Regions from separate parts of the Streptomyces sp. NPDC004667 genome, predicted to be linked through region 1. Evidence: riboswitches for the same ligand, from Rfam matches in the RefSeq annotation. Region 1 holds a riboswitch; each other region holds the start of a gene.

Region 1 (4,246 bases):
CGACGAGGTTCTCCAGGGAGGCGCGGGTTTCGGGCCAGCCGCGGGTCTTCAGGCCGCAGTCGGGGTTGACCCAGAGCCGTTCGGCCGGGATGGCCGCGAGTCCCTTGCGGAGCAGCGCGGCCGCCTCCTCGGCGCCGGGAACGCGCGGGGAGTGGATGTCCCAGACGCCGGGACCGGCCTCGCGGGGGTAGCCGTGCGCGGCCAGCTCGTCGGCGACCTGCATGTGGGAACGGGCGGCCTCCAGGCTGATGACGTCGGCGTCGAGGTCGTCGATGGCCTGGACGATGTCGCCGAACTCCGCGTAGCACATGTGGGTGTGGATCTGGGTGTCCGGCCGGACACCGCTGGTGGTGAGCCGGAAGGACTCGGTGGCCCAGGCGAGGTACTCCGCGTGGTCGGCGGCCCGCAGCGGGAGGGTCTCGCGCAGGGCCGGCTCGTCGACCTGGATGACGGAGGTGCCGATGGCCTCCAGGTCGTTCACCTCGTCGCGCAGGGCGAGGGCCACCTGGCGGGCGGTGTCCCCGAGGGGCTGGTCGTCGCGTACGAAGGACCAGGCGAGCATGGTGACCGGGCCGGTCAGCATGCCCTTGACCGGCTTGGCCGTCCGCGACTGGGCGTACGAGGTCCAGCGCACGGTCATCGGCGCGGGGCGGGAGACGTCCCCGGCCAGGACCGGCGGGCGGACGTAGCGGGTGCCGTAGGACTGCACCCAGCCGTGCCGGGTGGCGACGTAGCCGGTGAGCTGCTCGGCGAAGTACTGCACCATGTCGTTTCGTTCGGGTTCGCCGTGCACCAGGACGTCGATCCCGGCCGCCTCCTGGAAGGAGAGGACCCGGCGGATCTCGTCCTTGATCCGCTCCTCGTAGCCGGCCGTGTCGATCCGGCCGGCCCGCAGGTCGGCGCGGGCGAGGCGCAGCTCGTCGGTCTGCGGGAACGAGCCGATGGTGGTCGTCGGCAGGAGCGGCAGGCCCAGGTGGGCGCGCTGGGCGGCGGTGCGCTGCGCGTAGGGCTGTGCCCGGCGCGCGTCGGCGTCGCCGATGGCGGCGGTCCGGGCCCGGACGGAGGGGTCGTGGGTGAGGGCGGAGGCCGCGCGGGAAGCCAGGTCGGCCCGGTTCGCGGCGAGTTCGGCGGCGATCGTGTCGGTGCCCTGGGCGAGGCCGCGGGCGAGGGTGGTGATCTCGGCGGTCTTCTGCCGGGCGAAGGCGAGCCAGCGCCGGATCTGTGGGTCGATGTCACGCTCGGCCGAGGCGTCCAGCGGGACGTGCAGCAGCGAGCAGGAGGCGGCGACGTCGACCCGGCCGGCGAGGCCCAGCAGGGTCCCGAGGGTGGCCAGGGACTTCCGGTAGTCGTTGATCCAGATGTTGCGGCCGTTGACCACCCCCGCCACGAGCCGCTTGCCGGGCAGTCCGCCGACGGCCGCGAGGTCGGCGAGGTTCGCGGCGCCGGCGTCGGTGAAGTCCAGCGCGAGGCCCTCGACGGGGGCGGCGGCGAGCACCTGGAGGGCGCCGCCGAGCCGGCCGAAGTACGAGGCGACCAGCAGCTTCGGGCGGTCGATGGCCGCCCCCAGCTCGCGGTAGGCGCGGGCGGCGGCGTTCAGGTCGGCCGGGGTGCGGTCCTGGACCAGGGCCGGTTCGTCCAGCTGGACCCACTCGGCGCCGGCGGCGCGCAGATCGGCGAGGACCCGGGCGTAGACGGGCAGCAGCCGGTCGAGCAGGGTGATCGGCCGGAAGTCGGCGGCCACGCCCGGGGCGGGCTTGGCCAGCAGGAGGTAGGTGACGGGGCCGACGAGGACGGGGCGGGCCGTGTGTCCGAGCGTGAGGGCCTCCTTCAGCTCGGCGACCTGCTTCGTGGAGTCGGCGGTGAAGTCGGTGTCGGGGCCGAGCTCGGGGACCAGGTAGTGGTAGTTCGTGTCGAACCACTTGGTCATTTCGAGCGGGGCGACGTCCCGGGTGCCGCGGGCCATCGCGAAGAGGCCGTCGAGGGCGTCGGCGGCGACCGCCGTCCGGTGCCGCCCGGGGACGGCGCCGACCATCACACTGGTGTCCAGGACGTGGTCGTAGTACGAGAAATCGCCGGTCGGCACCTCGTGGATGCCTGCCTCGGTCAGCTGCCGCCAGTTCGTGCGGCGGAGGTCGGCCGCGGTCTGCCGGAGGGCGTCGGCGGTGACGCGGCCCTTCCAGTAGCCCTCGACGGCCTTCTTCAGTTCGCGGTTCTGACCCTGACGGGGGTAGCCGTACACGGTGGCTCGTGCTGCCGCTGCCGCGTGCTTCGCTGTCACGGAACTCTCCTTCGCGAGATGTGTCCAGAACATCCCGGAGACGGGACGCGGACGCGAAGGGACGACAGAACGCGCGGTACGCGTTGCGGGAAGAGAACACCGCACGCGCCGCTCGCCGTGTACGCCGACCCGCCCACGAGGTCACCGGGACATCCGCCCGCGGAATACGTCCGCGTGCGGGCAACGGGCAGGTCTTCGGACTCGCGGGCACGCCTGCCGGTCTCCCGGCGGGCACCTACTGGCCGTCGCTTCCCAGGACCGTTGTCCGGTCCCAGTGCGTATGACGGCGGTCGTTCCCGCTCACCGCTGCGGGGCAGTCCCGGATTCCCACCGGGTTCCCTCTTACGACGCATCCCGCCTGGCGGACGGGGCGAACCAGCTGCACCGGCCACCCTAGGACGGAAGATCGCCCAGCGGCGAGTCCCGTCCATCATCCGGATGGTGAAACGAGACACGGCGGGGCGCGAGCACGCCGATCGCGTGCGACATGCCGCCTTCGGCGCAATACCCGGTGCCGCGCCGTCGGCGGGCCATCCTGTGGGCCGTTGCACGGTCGTGTCAGGAGTCCGTGGGTGTACCGATCGCTTGAGCGGCGTGATGACCGGATCCGGCGCGAGCACCGGGCGGGCACCGGGGACGCGGGAAGAGCACCGGCTCGCGCGCATGCCGCCGCGGTGGCGTCCGGCGCCCGGTGCGGTGGGCGGGAGCAGACGTCCGTGTCCCGGTCCACCGGGCGATCGTGATGGCGGGCGGCAGGGAGTGGGAGCGGGCCGGGCGACCGCCCAAATCCGACCCGTTGCTGCGTCTGGAAGCCGAGCTGGGCCGGATCGAAGAGCGGCTGCAGGCCCTGGCCGCGGCGCGGGCCCGGATCGAGGGCCTGCTGGGCGCGGTGGTGGCCATCACCCGGGAGGTGGAGCTGCCGGCGGTGCTGAACCGCATCGTGACCACCGCCATGGAGCTGGTCGGCGCCCGCTTCGGGGCACTGGGCGTACTGGACGAATCAGGCGAGCGGCTGGCGCGGTTCATCGCAGTCGGCCTCTCCGAGGAGGAACGGGCGGTCCTGGCCGACGTCGGGTTCCCCCGTGGCCTGGGCGTACTCGGATACCTGATCCGCCACCCCGAGCCGCTGCGGGTGGACGACATCTCCGCCCATCCGTCCTCGGTCGGGTTCCCGCCCGGCCACCCACGGATGAGCACGCTCCTCGGCGTCGCCATCAGCGTCCGCGGCGAGACCTACGGAGACCTCTACCTGTCCGAGCGCAGTGACGGGCGGGCCTTCGACGCCCACGACGAGAACATGGTCGTCGCCCTCGCCGGCGCCGCCGGCATCGCGATCGACAACGTCCGCCTCCTCGAACGGGTCCGGGCCTCTTCCGAACAGTTCCAGCGGCTCCTGCTGCCCACGCTGCCCGACCTGGGACCCTTCACCGCCGCCGCCATCTACCGGCCCGCCGCCGAGCCCAACCCCCTCGGCGGGGACTGGTACGACGCCATCCCCCTGCCCGACGGCGCCGTGGCGCTCGTCATCGGCGACGTGGTCGGCCACGATCTGCACGCGGCCGCGGTCATGGCCTCCACCCGCAACATGCTGCGCTCCCTGCTGTTCGAACTGGGCGGTCCGCCCAGCGCGGTCCTCACCCAGCTCGACCGGACCCTGCAGGCCATCACCGACAACCCGGTCACCACCACCGGCCTGGCGCGCATCGAACCCGCGGGGGGCGGCTGGAGGATGCTCTGGAGCACCGCGGGCCATGTCCCCCCGCTGCTGATCACTCCCGGAGCCCGGCCCCGCTACCTCTTCGGCGAACCCGGACTGCCACTGAACGTCGACAGCGAGCAGCGGCGCCCGGACCACACCCACCCGCTGCCCCCCGGCACCACGGTGGTCCTGTTCACCGACGGCCTCGTCGAACACCCCGGCCGCCCCATCGACGAGAGCCTGGACGCACTGGCCGAGCTCGCCGCCGC
Region 2 (4,246 bases), on a different contig from region 1:
GTCGTTGAGGGCGTGCCAGTGCAACGCCGAATGGAGGTGGGAGAGTTCCGCGCCCTCGGGCCGGGACAGCAGCTCCAGCACCCGTTCGGAACGCCGCTCGAACGAGCCCTCCCCGGAGACGGCCGCCTCCAGGGGGTGGATCCACTCCGGACGGATGTCCGCGATGACCGCCAGGACGAGATCGGTCCGGTCCTGGAAGTGGTAGTGGCACATCCCGTGCGACACGCCGCACAGCGCCGCCACGTTGCGGGTGGTGAAGCGTTCGCTCATGCCTCCGGCGAGGAGGGTCCGCGCGGCGGCGATCAGCCGTGCCCGGGTCTGCTCGCCCTTCGCGGAGACCCGGGGCCGTCCCGCGCGGACGGGGGGCGTGGTCGGGGCCGGGGAGCCCTGTGCGGAAGGTGCCATGGCGTCACTCTAACGAGGCTCCAGCACCCGACCTGGGGCTTTTCCCGATCCTCCGGAACGACCTTGTCCAAACTATTGACCGAGCGCTTGGCCAGTTTTACGTTTCCGGTCAACCCCGCTGCCAGGCGGGGGAGTTGGCATCCCCGGCATCCCCCAAGGAGACCCCCATGAGCGACAACGCATTCCGCCCGCCCGCCCGGGGCATGGACCGGCGCCGGTTCCTGGCCGCCGCCGGTCTCACCGCCGCGGCCGGCGCGGCCGCCGCGCTGACCGCGGCCGACGGACGGGCCTCGGCGGCGCCCCGCCCCGCCCGCGCGGCGGCGGGAGCGTTCAGCGTGCCGATCGAGGACGTCCGCCACACCCGCACCTGGATGGCCTGGCCGGACAGCACCTCCATCTGGGGCAGCAGCCTCAGCGGGGTCCAGTCGGACATCGCGCTCATCGCCCGCACCATCGCCAAGTACGAGCCGGTCTACATGTGCGCCAACTCCGGCAGCGCCGCCAGGGCCCGCCAGCTGTGCGGCTCGACGGTCACCGTCGTCACCACCATCCCCGTGGACGACTGCTGGATGCGCGACAGCGGCCCGGTCTTCCGTACCGACGGCGCCGGCGGACTGGACGCGGTCGGGCTGAACTTCAACGGCTGGGGCAACAAGCAGACCCACTCCAAGGACGCCCTGGTCGCCGGGCGGATCGCCTCCTACGTCGGCGTCCCGTTCACCGCCGCCGGCCTGGTGGGGGAGGGCGGCGCGGTCGAACAGGACGGCGCCGGCACCCTGATGGCGACCCGCAGCAGCCTGGTCAACCGCAACCGCAACCCCAACGCGTCGCAGGCGCAGATCGAAGCCGCGCTGTGCGCCGCCTACGGCGCCTCCAAGGTGATCTGGTTCGACGGAGTGACCGGCCAGGACATCACGGACGACCACGTCGACGCCACCTCGCGCTTCCTCGCCCCCGGCAAGGCCCTCGTCCAGATGCCGCTGGCCTCGGACAACGACGCCTACGCCAAGGACGCGCGCCAGCAGTTCCAGGTCCTGTCCGGGGCGACCACCGCGGGCGGCGCCCGCATGACCGCCGAGAAGCTCCAGGGCCCCGACTACAACCTGATCCGCTCCACCAACCGGGACTTCCTCGCCTCCTACGCCAACTACTACGTGTGCAACGGCGCCGTCATCAGCGGCCAGTTCGGCGACACCCAGGCCGACGCGGCGGCCCGGGCCACGCTGACGCGCCTGTTCCCGGGCCGCGTCGTCGAACGGCTCAACATCGACCGCCTCGGCACCGGTGGCGGCGGCATCCACTGCGTCACCCAGCAGCAGCCGGTGCCGTAACGGCCCCACCGCCCGACGGAGCGCGGCGCCCGGCCCGCATCCCCGCGGCCGGGCACCGCGCTCACGCGTCCGCGCGGCCGCCGCGGAGACCGGGGTCCCGGCGGAGCGGATCGCGGTGGGCGCGGGGCCCGGCTCGCCCCGCTACCCCTCCAGCAGGCCCGGGACCCGGCGCGGCCGCCCGTCGGCGTCGATGGCGACGAAGGTCAGGCGGGCGGTGGCGACTTCGGTGGCCGGGCTGGTCGTCGCGTTCCAGCGTTCCGCGGTGACCCGTACCGCGACCGTCATGGAGGTCCGGCCGGCGCGGTCCAGTGCGGCGTGGACGGTGAGGAGGTCGCCCGCGCGGGCGGGAGCCAGGAAGGTCATGCGGTCCACGGACACCGTCACGGCGGGACCGTCGGCATGGCGGCCCGCGGAGGCGGCGGCCGCGTCGTCGATCAGCTTCATGACCACACCGCCGTGGATGGTCCCGTAGAGGTTGGTGTCGTGCTCGCTCATGATGTGGGCGAGGGTGACACGGGAGTCGGCCGACGCCTTGTGGGCCCGGGTGCCTGTGCCTGTGGTGATGTCCGCGGTCACGGAACTCTCCTTCGCGAGTCGTGCGGATGCGGTCCCGACGGGCCGGACGCGGACGCGCAGGAGCGGCGGGCCGCGCGAGGCGCCCGCTGCCGCCGGCCCGCCCACGAGGCCATCGGGATCTCCGTACGCGGTCTTCGCGTACGGGCAGCGGCAGGTCTTCGGACTCACGGGCACACCTGCCGGCACTCCTGCTTCCGCCGGCGGGCACCTACTGGCCGTCGCTTCCCAGGACCGTTGTCCGGTCCCAGTGCGTATGACGGCGGTCGTTCCCGCTCACCGCTGCGGGGCAGTCCCGGATTCCCACCGGGTTCCCTCTTGCGACGCATCCCGCCTGGCGGACGGGGCGAACCAGCTGCCCTCACACCTTAGGGGCGTCGCCGCGCCCCGTGTACGGCGCCCCGGGCGCCGTTCAGTGCGGGGCCGCCCCGGTGGTGGGCGGGTGGGGGAGTACCCGCGCGATGACGAGGGCCACGTCGTCGTCGGCGTCACGGTGACGCAGGGCGGTCAGGAGCCGGTCGCAGGTCGCCTCCGGGGGGAGACCCGGATCGGCGAGGAGGCTGAGGAGCAGGTCGAGGCGGTCGTCCAGGGCCTCGTCACGGGTTTCGACGAGACCGTCGGTGTAGAGGACCAGCCGGTCACCGGGCAGCAGGTCGAGGACGGTGGACGTGAACCCGGCGTCACCGAGGCCGCCCGTGCCGAGCGGCACGCCGGCCGGAAGGTCGGCCAGCGCGGGCGCCCGCCCCGACCTGACGACGACTGGGGGCGGGTGGCCGGCGAGGGCGACCCGGCAGCGCGAGCGGTGCGGGTCCCAGGTGGCGTAGACGCAGGTCGCCATGGTCCCGTCCAGCTCGGCGGTGATGTGGTCGAGGTGGCGCAGGACCCGTGCCGGGTCGAGACCGAGGTCCGCCAGGGTTCGGGTGGCCGTGCGCAGTTGACCCATGGTGGCGGCGGCGTGGACACCGTGTCCCATCACGTCGCCGACCACGAGGGCGGTCTTGTCCCCGGGCTGGCGGATCGCGTCGAACCAGTCGCCGCCGATCCCGCTCGCCGCCACCGCGGGCTGGTAGCGGTAGGCGATCTGGAGACCGGCCGCCCGCGGCGGGGGGTGCGGCAGGAGGTGGCGTTGCAGGGTCAGGGCGGTGTCGGTGGCGTGCTGGTACCAGCGGGCGTTGTCGATGGCGATGGCGGCGCGGGTGGCCAGCTCGCCGGCCAGGGTGGCGTCGTCGTGGTCGAAGGGGACCGGATTGCGGGTGCGCAGGAGGCCGACGGCACCGAGGACCTGGCCGCGGGCGGTCAGCGGTACGGCCAGGTAGGAGTGCGCGCCCTCCCGGTCGAGGAGGTCCGCGGCGGCCCCGTCGCGCGCGATGTGCGCCAGGTCCGCGCCGGTGACCCGCGGCACCAGGACGGGACGCCCTGTGCTCACGCAGCGGGCGACCAGGCGCTCGGCCGGATACGTGGTGCGCTCGCCGACCGGGTCCGCGGCGCGGACGGCGTCCGTCCCGTAGGACGTCGCCACCGCGAGGGGCACGAAGAGCGCCTGCCCCGTCCGGGGGCCGGGCGCCGTGGCCGCGCCGCCCTCCAGGACGGAGTCGAGGACGTCGACCGAGGCGAGGTCGGCCAGGTCGGCCACCACGAGGCCGGCCAGCTCGCGGGCCGTGCGCTCCACGTCCAGGGTGGTGCCGACGGTCACCGACGCCCGGGCGATGAGGCCGAGGCGCCGGCGGGCCTCGGCGGCCTCCTTGGCCGCGCGGTGGCTGTCGGTGACGTCCACGACCACCAGGGCGACACCGATCACCCTCCCGCCCGGGTCCTCCAGCCGGTAGTACGAGCCCGACCAGGCATGCTCGTGGTCCGGGTCCGCGGGTGTGCGCCCCGTGCCGTACTGGTCCAGCAGCGGTACGCCGGTGTCCAGGACCCGGCGCATGGAGGCCTCG
Region 3 (4,246 bases), on a different contig from region 1:
TCGTACACGCCCGCGATGGAGGCGATCGTCGCCGTCGGGGCGATGGCCAGCAGGAGCGAGTTGCGCATGCCGGTCTTCGCGATGCGGGCGCGCAGGGCGTCCCAGCGCTCCGGCCAGTTCAGCTCGACGTCGAAGTGGTCGGGGTGCAGCACGCCGCGGGCGGTGCGGGTCTGCTCCCAGGCCGGGAGGGGGCCGCTGCGCTCGGCGAGGTCGCAGGAGGCCTCGTAGGCGGCCAGCATGATGCGCTCGGAGAGCTTGGTGGACAGGGCCTTCGCCTCGGGGGAGTCGAAGGGCATCTTCAGCTTGAAGAAGACGTCCTGGAGGCCCATCGCGCCCAGGCCCACCGGCCGCCAGCGGGAGTTGGAGCGGCCCGCCTGCTCGGTCGGGTAGAAGTTGATGTCCACCACGCGGTCGAGGAAGGTCACGGCCGTGCGGACGGTCTCGTCCAGGCGCTCCCAGTCGATGTCCCCGTCCACCACGAAGGCGCCCATGTTGACCGAGCCGAGGTTGCAGACGGCCGTCTCGCCGTCGTTGGTGACCTCGATGATCTCGGTGCAGAGGTTGGAGGAGTGGACGACCGTGCCCGGCTCGGCGGTCTGGTTCGCCGTGCGGTTGGAGGCGTCCTTGAAGGTCATCCAGCCCTGGCCGGTCTGCGCGAGGGTGCGCATCATCCGGCCGTACAGGTCGCGGGCGGGCATGGTCTTGCGGGCCAGGCCCGACGCCTCGGCCTTGCGGTAGGCGGCGTCGAACTCGTCGCCCCACAGGTCCACCAGCTCGGGGACGTCGGCCGGGGAGAACAGCGACCAGTCGGCGTCGGCGTTCACGCGGCGCATGAACTCGTCCGGCACCCAGTGGGCCAGGTTCAGGTTGTGGGTGCGGCGCTGGTCCTCACCGGTGTTGTCGCGGAGCTCCAGGAACTCCTCGATGTCCGCGTGCCAGGTCTCCAGGTAGACGGCGGCGGCGCCCTTGCGGCGGCCGCCCTGGTTCACGGCGGCGACGGAGGCGTCGAGGGTCTTCAGGAATGGCACGATGCCGTTGGAGTGGCCGTTGGTGCCGCGGATCAGGGAGCCGCGGGCGCGGATGCGCGAGTACGACAGACCGATGCCGCCGGCGTGCTTGGAGAGGCGGGCGACCTGGTGGTAGCGGTCGTAGATCGAGTCCAGCTCGTCCAGCGGGGAGTCCAGCAGGTAGCAGGAGGACATCTGCGGGTGGCGGGTGCCGGAGTTGAAGAGCGTGGGGGAGGACGGCAGGTAGTCCAGGCGGCTCATCAGCCGGTAGAGGGAGGCGACTTCCTCGACGGCCTGGACGGTGTCGTTCTCGGCGAGGCCGCAGGCCACGCGCAGCATGAAGTACTGCGGGGTCTCGATCACCTGACGGGTGATCGGGTGGCGCAGCAGGTAGCGGCTGTGCAGGGTGCGCAGACCGAAGAAGCCGAAGCGGTCGTCCGCGCCCTCGGCGAGCGCGTGCTCGACCAGGGAGTTCAGGCGGGCCGCGTGGAGGGCGACGAACTCGGCGGTGCGGTCCGCGATCAGGCCCTCGCGGTGGCCGACGGCGACGGACTCGGCGAAGGAGCCCGAGCCCTGGCCCGCGGCCTCGTCGGCGACGGCCAGCGTGAGCAGGCGGGCGGCGAGGCGGGAGTACGCCGGGTCCTCGGAGATCAGGCCCGCGGCGGCCTCGGTGGCCAGCCCCCGCAGCTCGGCCTCGTCCGCGAGGGCGCTGCGCCCGCGCAGGGCGGCGGCGGCGACCCGGCCCGGGTCGGTGTCGGGGAGGTCGACGGTCAGCTCGGTGAGAGTACGCAGCAGCGCGGCCCCCGGGCCTTCGGTGGTGTCGCCAGAAGTGGACTCGGCGCGCGGTGCGGAAGGCGCGATGGTCACGGCGGGAGCTCTCCCTCGCTCGGCCCGGTCATCGGCGGGGGCGCGGGCGGGCGCATGCGGGCGCACGGGAAGGCGCGACGTGCCGCATGGCGTCCACCGGCCCAACCGCGAGGCCCGGACGTGTCTCTACCCGGTTCGGTCGATCCGGGCGCGCTGCCGGCAGGTCCTCGGACTTGCGGAATGCACCAATGGGTGCACGTCATACCGTTGCGGGACAGTTCCGGATTCACACCGGATTCCCCTGCGGCGACAGCGAGGATGAGCATACATGTGGGGGCGCCCCGATGCGTGACCCCCCACATGTTGTGTCGGCCCCTTGCTGAGCGTGGTGTTACAGCTCCAGCCGGTACGTGAGCAGGGTCAGCGCGGGGATCGGCGCCCAGTCCCGCTCGGGAGTGCGTACGAAACCCAGGCGGGCGTAGATCCGCTGCGCGCCCCGCATGGCGGGCTGGGTGGACAGCACCAGCGCCGTCACCCCGTCCAGGGCCCGCGCCCGGTCGACGCAGGCCCGCACCAGGGCCTCCCCGACCCCCGCCCCGCGCGCCTCGGCGGCCACGGCCAGCATCCGGAACTCGGCCTCGTGGGGGCCCGCGATGTCGGCGAGGGGGCTTCCGGGTGCGGCGAACGTCACTCCTCCGAGTACCTCGCCGTCCCGGGCCGCGACGATCACCTCCCCGTGGCCGGCCCGGCCGGCGACGTCGCGCAGGACGTTCAGGTAGTGGTCGTCCTCGTTCAGGTCGAGCAGCCCGTCTCCGGTGTAGGCCCGGCCGGTGATCTCCCCGAGCCGCTCGTACTCGACGGGCAGGGCCGCCCTGATCTCGATGTCCATGCCGTCGAGTGTGCGCCACGCGTGACGGTGCCCGGCGCTATCGTCGAACCAGCACCGTCGAGGAAGGCGAGCGAGGCGTGACCGTGATGACCGACCGTCCCCAGATGCTGACCGAGGAGTTCGAGATCCTCGCGCGTATAGCCGCCAGAGAGGTGGAGGGGCTGCGGCTGGAGTTCATCGACGGAAAGCTGGGGGTCAAGGCAGTGCCCGACGGAGATCACGACCGGATCGTCGTGTGGCTGTCCCGCATCTGCATGCAGCACAGGCCGGAGGTCTGGCTCCACGTGGAACGCGGCCTGAAGATCGACCAGTACCGTTCGGGCCGGGCGCGCCCGGACGCGTCCCTCGCGCCGGACGGCGCATTCGAAGGACAGGGGGAGTGGGCCGACCCGGCTCCTGTCCTGATGGTCGTCGAGGTCACGTCGTATGACTCCGACACCGACGAACGCGATCGCAAGGCGAAGCCCCGTGCGTACGCGGCTACCGGCATCCCCGTGTACCTCCTCATCGATCGGGACAACTGCCTGGTGCACGTCCACAGCGATCCCAACGGGATGCTGTACGAGACGGTGCGCACTGTTCCCTTCGGTAAGGACGTCGAGCTGCCCGAGCCCGTCGGGTTCGCCTTTCCGAGTGAGCCCCTCAAGGACTGGGTGCGCTGAGTACGCCGAAGGGCCCCGCCGGGTGTCCGGCGGGGCCCTTCGTGCGTGCGGCAGCGGTTCAGCAGCAGCGGAAGCCCTCGCGGGGGTCCGCCTCGCGGGCGTCGGTGCGGGCCCGCTCGAAGGCGCGCCGGGTCATGACCTCGGCGTCCGGGTCGTGGGAGCGGGCGTGGGCGACGTAGCGGTCGTACGCGCCCTCGCCGGAGAACTCCCGGACGTAGAACCGCGCCTTGGCCAGCGCCGAGCGGACCCCGCTCATGCCGCGGGCTCCTTGACCCGGCCGCCGCCGGAGTCGAGGCCGGCCGCCGCGAGCTCGGCCTTCTCCTCGGCGGAGGCCAGCAGGCCGGCCGGGGCGACGATCTTCGACTCGGTCCACGGCACCTCGGAGAGCCGCACGGAGCCCGGGTCGGCGACGGCCTTGAGGCAGGTCCGGGCGGCGTCGGCCAGCACGATCAGGATCAGGACGGCGAACAGCACCGACAAGACGCCGTCGACCGTGGCGTTGGTGACCACGGTGTGCATGTCGTCCATGGTCTTGGCGGGCGGCAGCACCTTCCCCGCGTCGATGCCGGTCTGGTACTTGTCGCGCTGGGCGAAGAAGCCGACCTTCACGTCATCGGAGAAGATCTTCTGGTAACTCGCGGTGAGGGTGACGGCCACGTCCCAGGCGAGCGGGACCCCGGTGACCCAGGCCCACTTGAGCCGTCCCGACTTCACCAGCAGCGTGGTGCAGACGGCCAGGGCCACCGCGGCGAGCAGCTGGTTCGCGATCCCGAACAGCGGGAAGAGCTGGTTGATGCCGCCCAGCGGGTCCTTCACTCCGACCCACAGGAAGTAGCCCCAGCCGCCGACCACGATCGCGCTGGCCAGCCAGACGCCAGGCT

Evidence for each region. Region 1 has a riboswitch for cobalamin ahead of metE (5-methyltetrahydropteroyltriglutamate--homocysteine S-methyltransferase). Riboswitches for the same ligand answer to the same signal wherever they lie in the genome.
Region 2: linked by a shared signal. The riboswitch ahead of ABZW32_RS06225 (acyl-CoA thioesterase) and the one ahead of metE (5-methyltetrahydropteroyltriglutamate--homocysteine S-methyltransferase) in region 1 are both predicted to bind cobalamin.
Region 3: linked by a shared signal. The riboswitch ahead of ABZW32_RS05390 (ribonucleoside-diphosphate reductase subunit alpha) and the one ahead of metE (5-methyltetrahydropteroyltriglutamate--homocysteine S-methyltransferase) in region 1 are both predicted to bind cobalamin.

The regions. Positions count from the first base shown of each region.
Region 1 is NZ_JBEXKC010000016.1:92,262-96,507, reverse strand. It holds gene metE (5-methyltetrahydropteroyltriglutamate--homocysteine S-methyltransferase) at 1-2,278, opposite strand, end outside; cobalamin riboswitch at 2,468-2,623, opposite strand; gene ABZW32_RS12170 (GAF domain-containing SpoIIE family protein phosphatase) at 3,075-4,246, shown strand, end outside.
Region 2 is NZ_JBEXKC010000007.1:104,818-109,063, forward strand. It holds gene ABZW32_RS06215 (TetR/AcrR family transcriptional regulator) at 1-405, opposite strand, end outside; gene ABZW32_RS06220 (agmatine deiminase family protein) at 573-1,736, shown strand; gene ABZW32_RS06225 (acyl-CoA thioesterase) at 1,878-2,312, opposite strand; cobalamin riboswitch at 2,444-2,680, opposite strand; gene ABZW32_RS06230 (SpoIIE family protein phosphatase) at 2,722-4,246, opposite strand, start outside.
Region 3 is NZ_JBEXKC010000006.1:82,817-87,062, forward strand. It holds gene ABZW32_RS05390 (ribonucleoside-diphosphate reductase subunit alpha) at 1-1,874, opposite strand, end outside; cobalamin riboswitch at 2,015-2,143, opposite strand; gene ABZW32_RS05395 (GNAT family N-acetyltransferase) at 2,206-2,703, opposite strand; gene ABZW32_RS05400 (Uma2 family endonuclease) at 2,781-3,365, shown strand; gene ABZW32_RS05405 (YbdD/YjiX family protein) at 3,424-3,621, opposite strand; gene ABZW32_RS05410 (carbon starvation CstA family protein) at 3,618-4,246, opposite strand, start outside.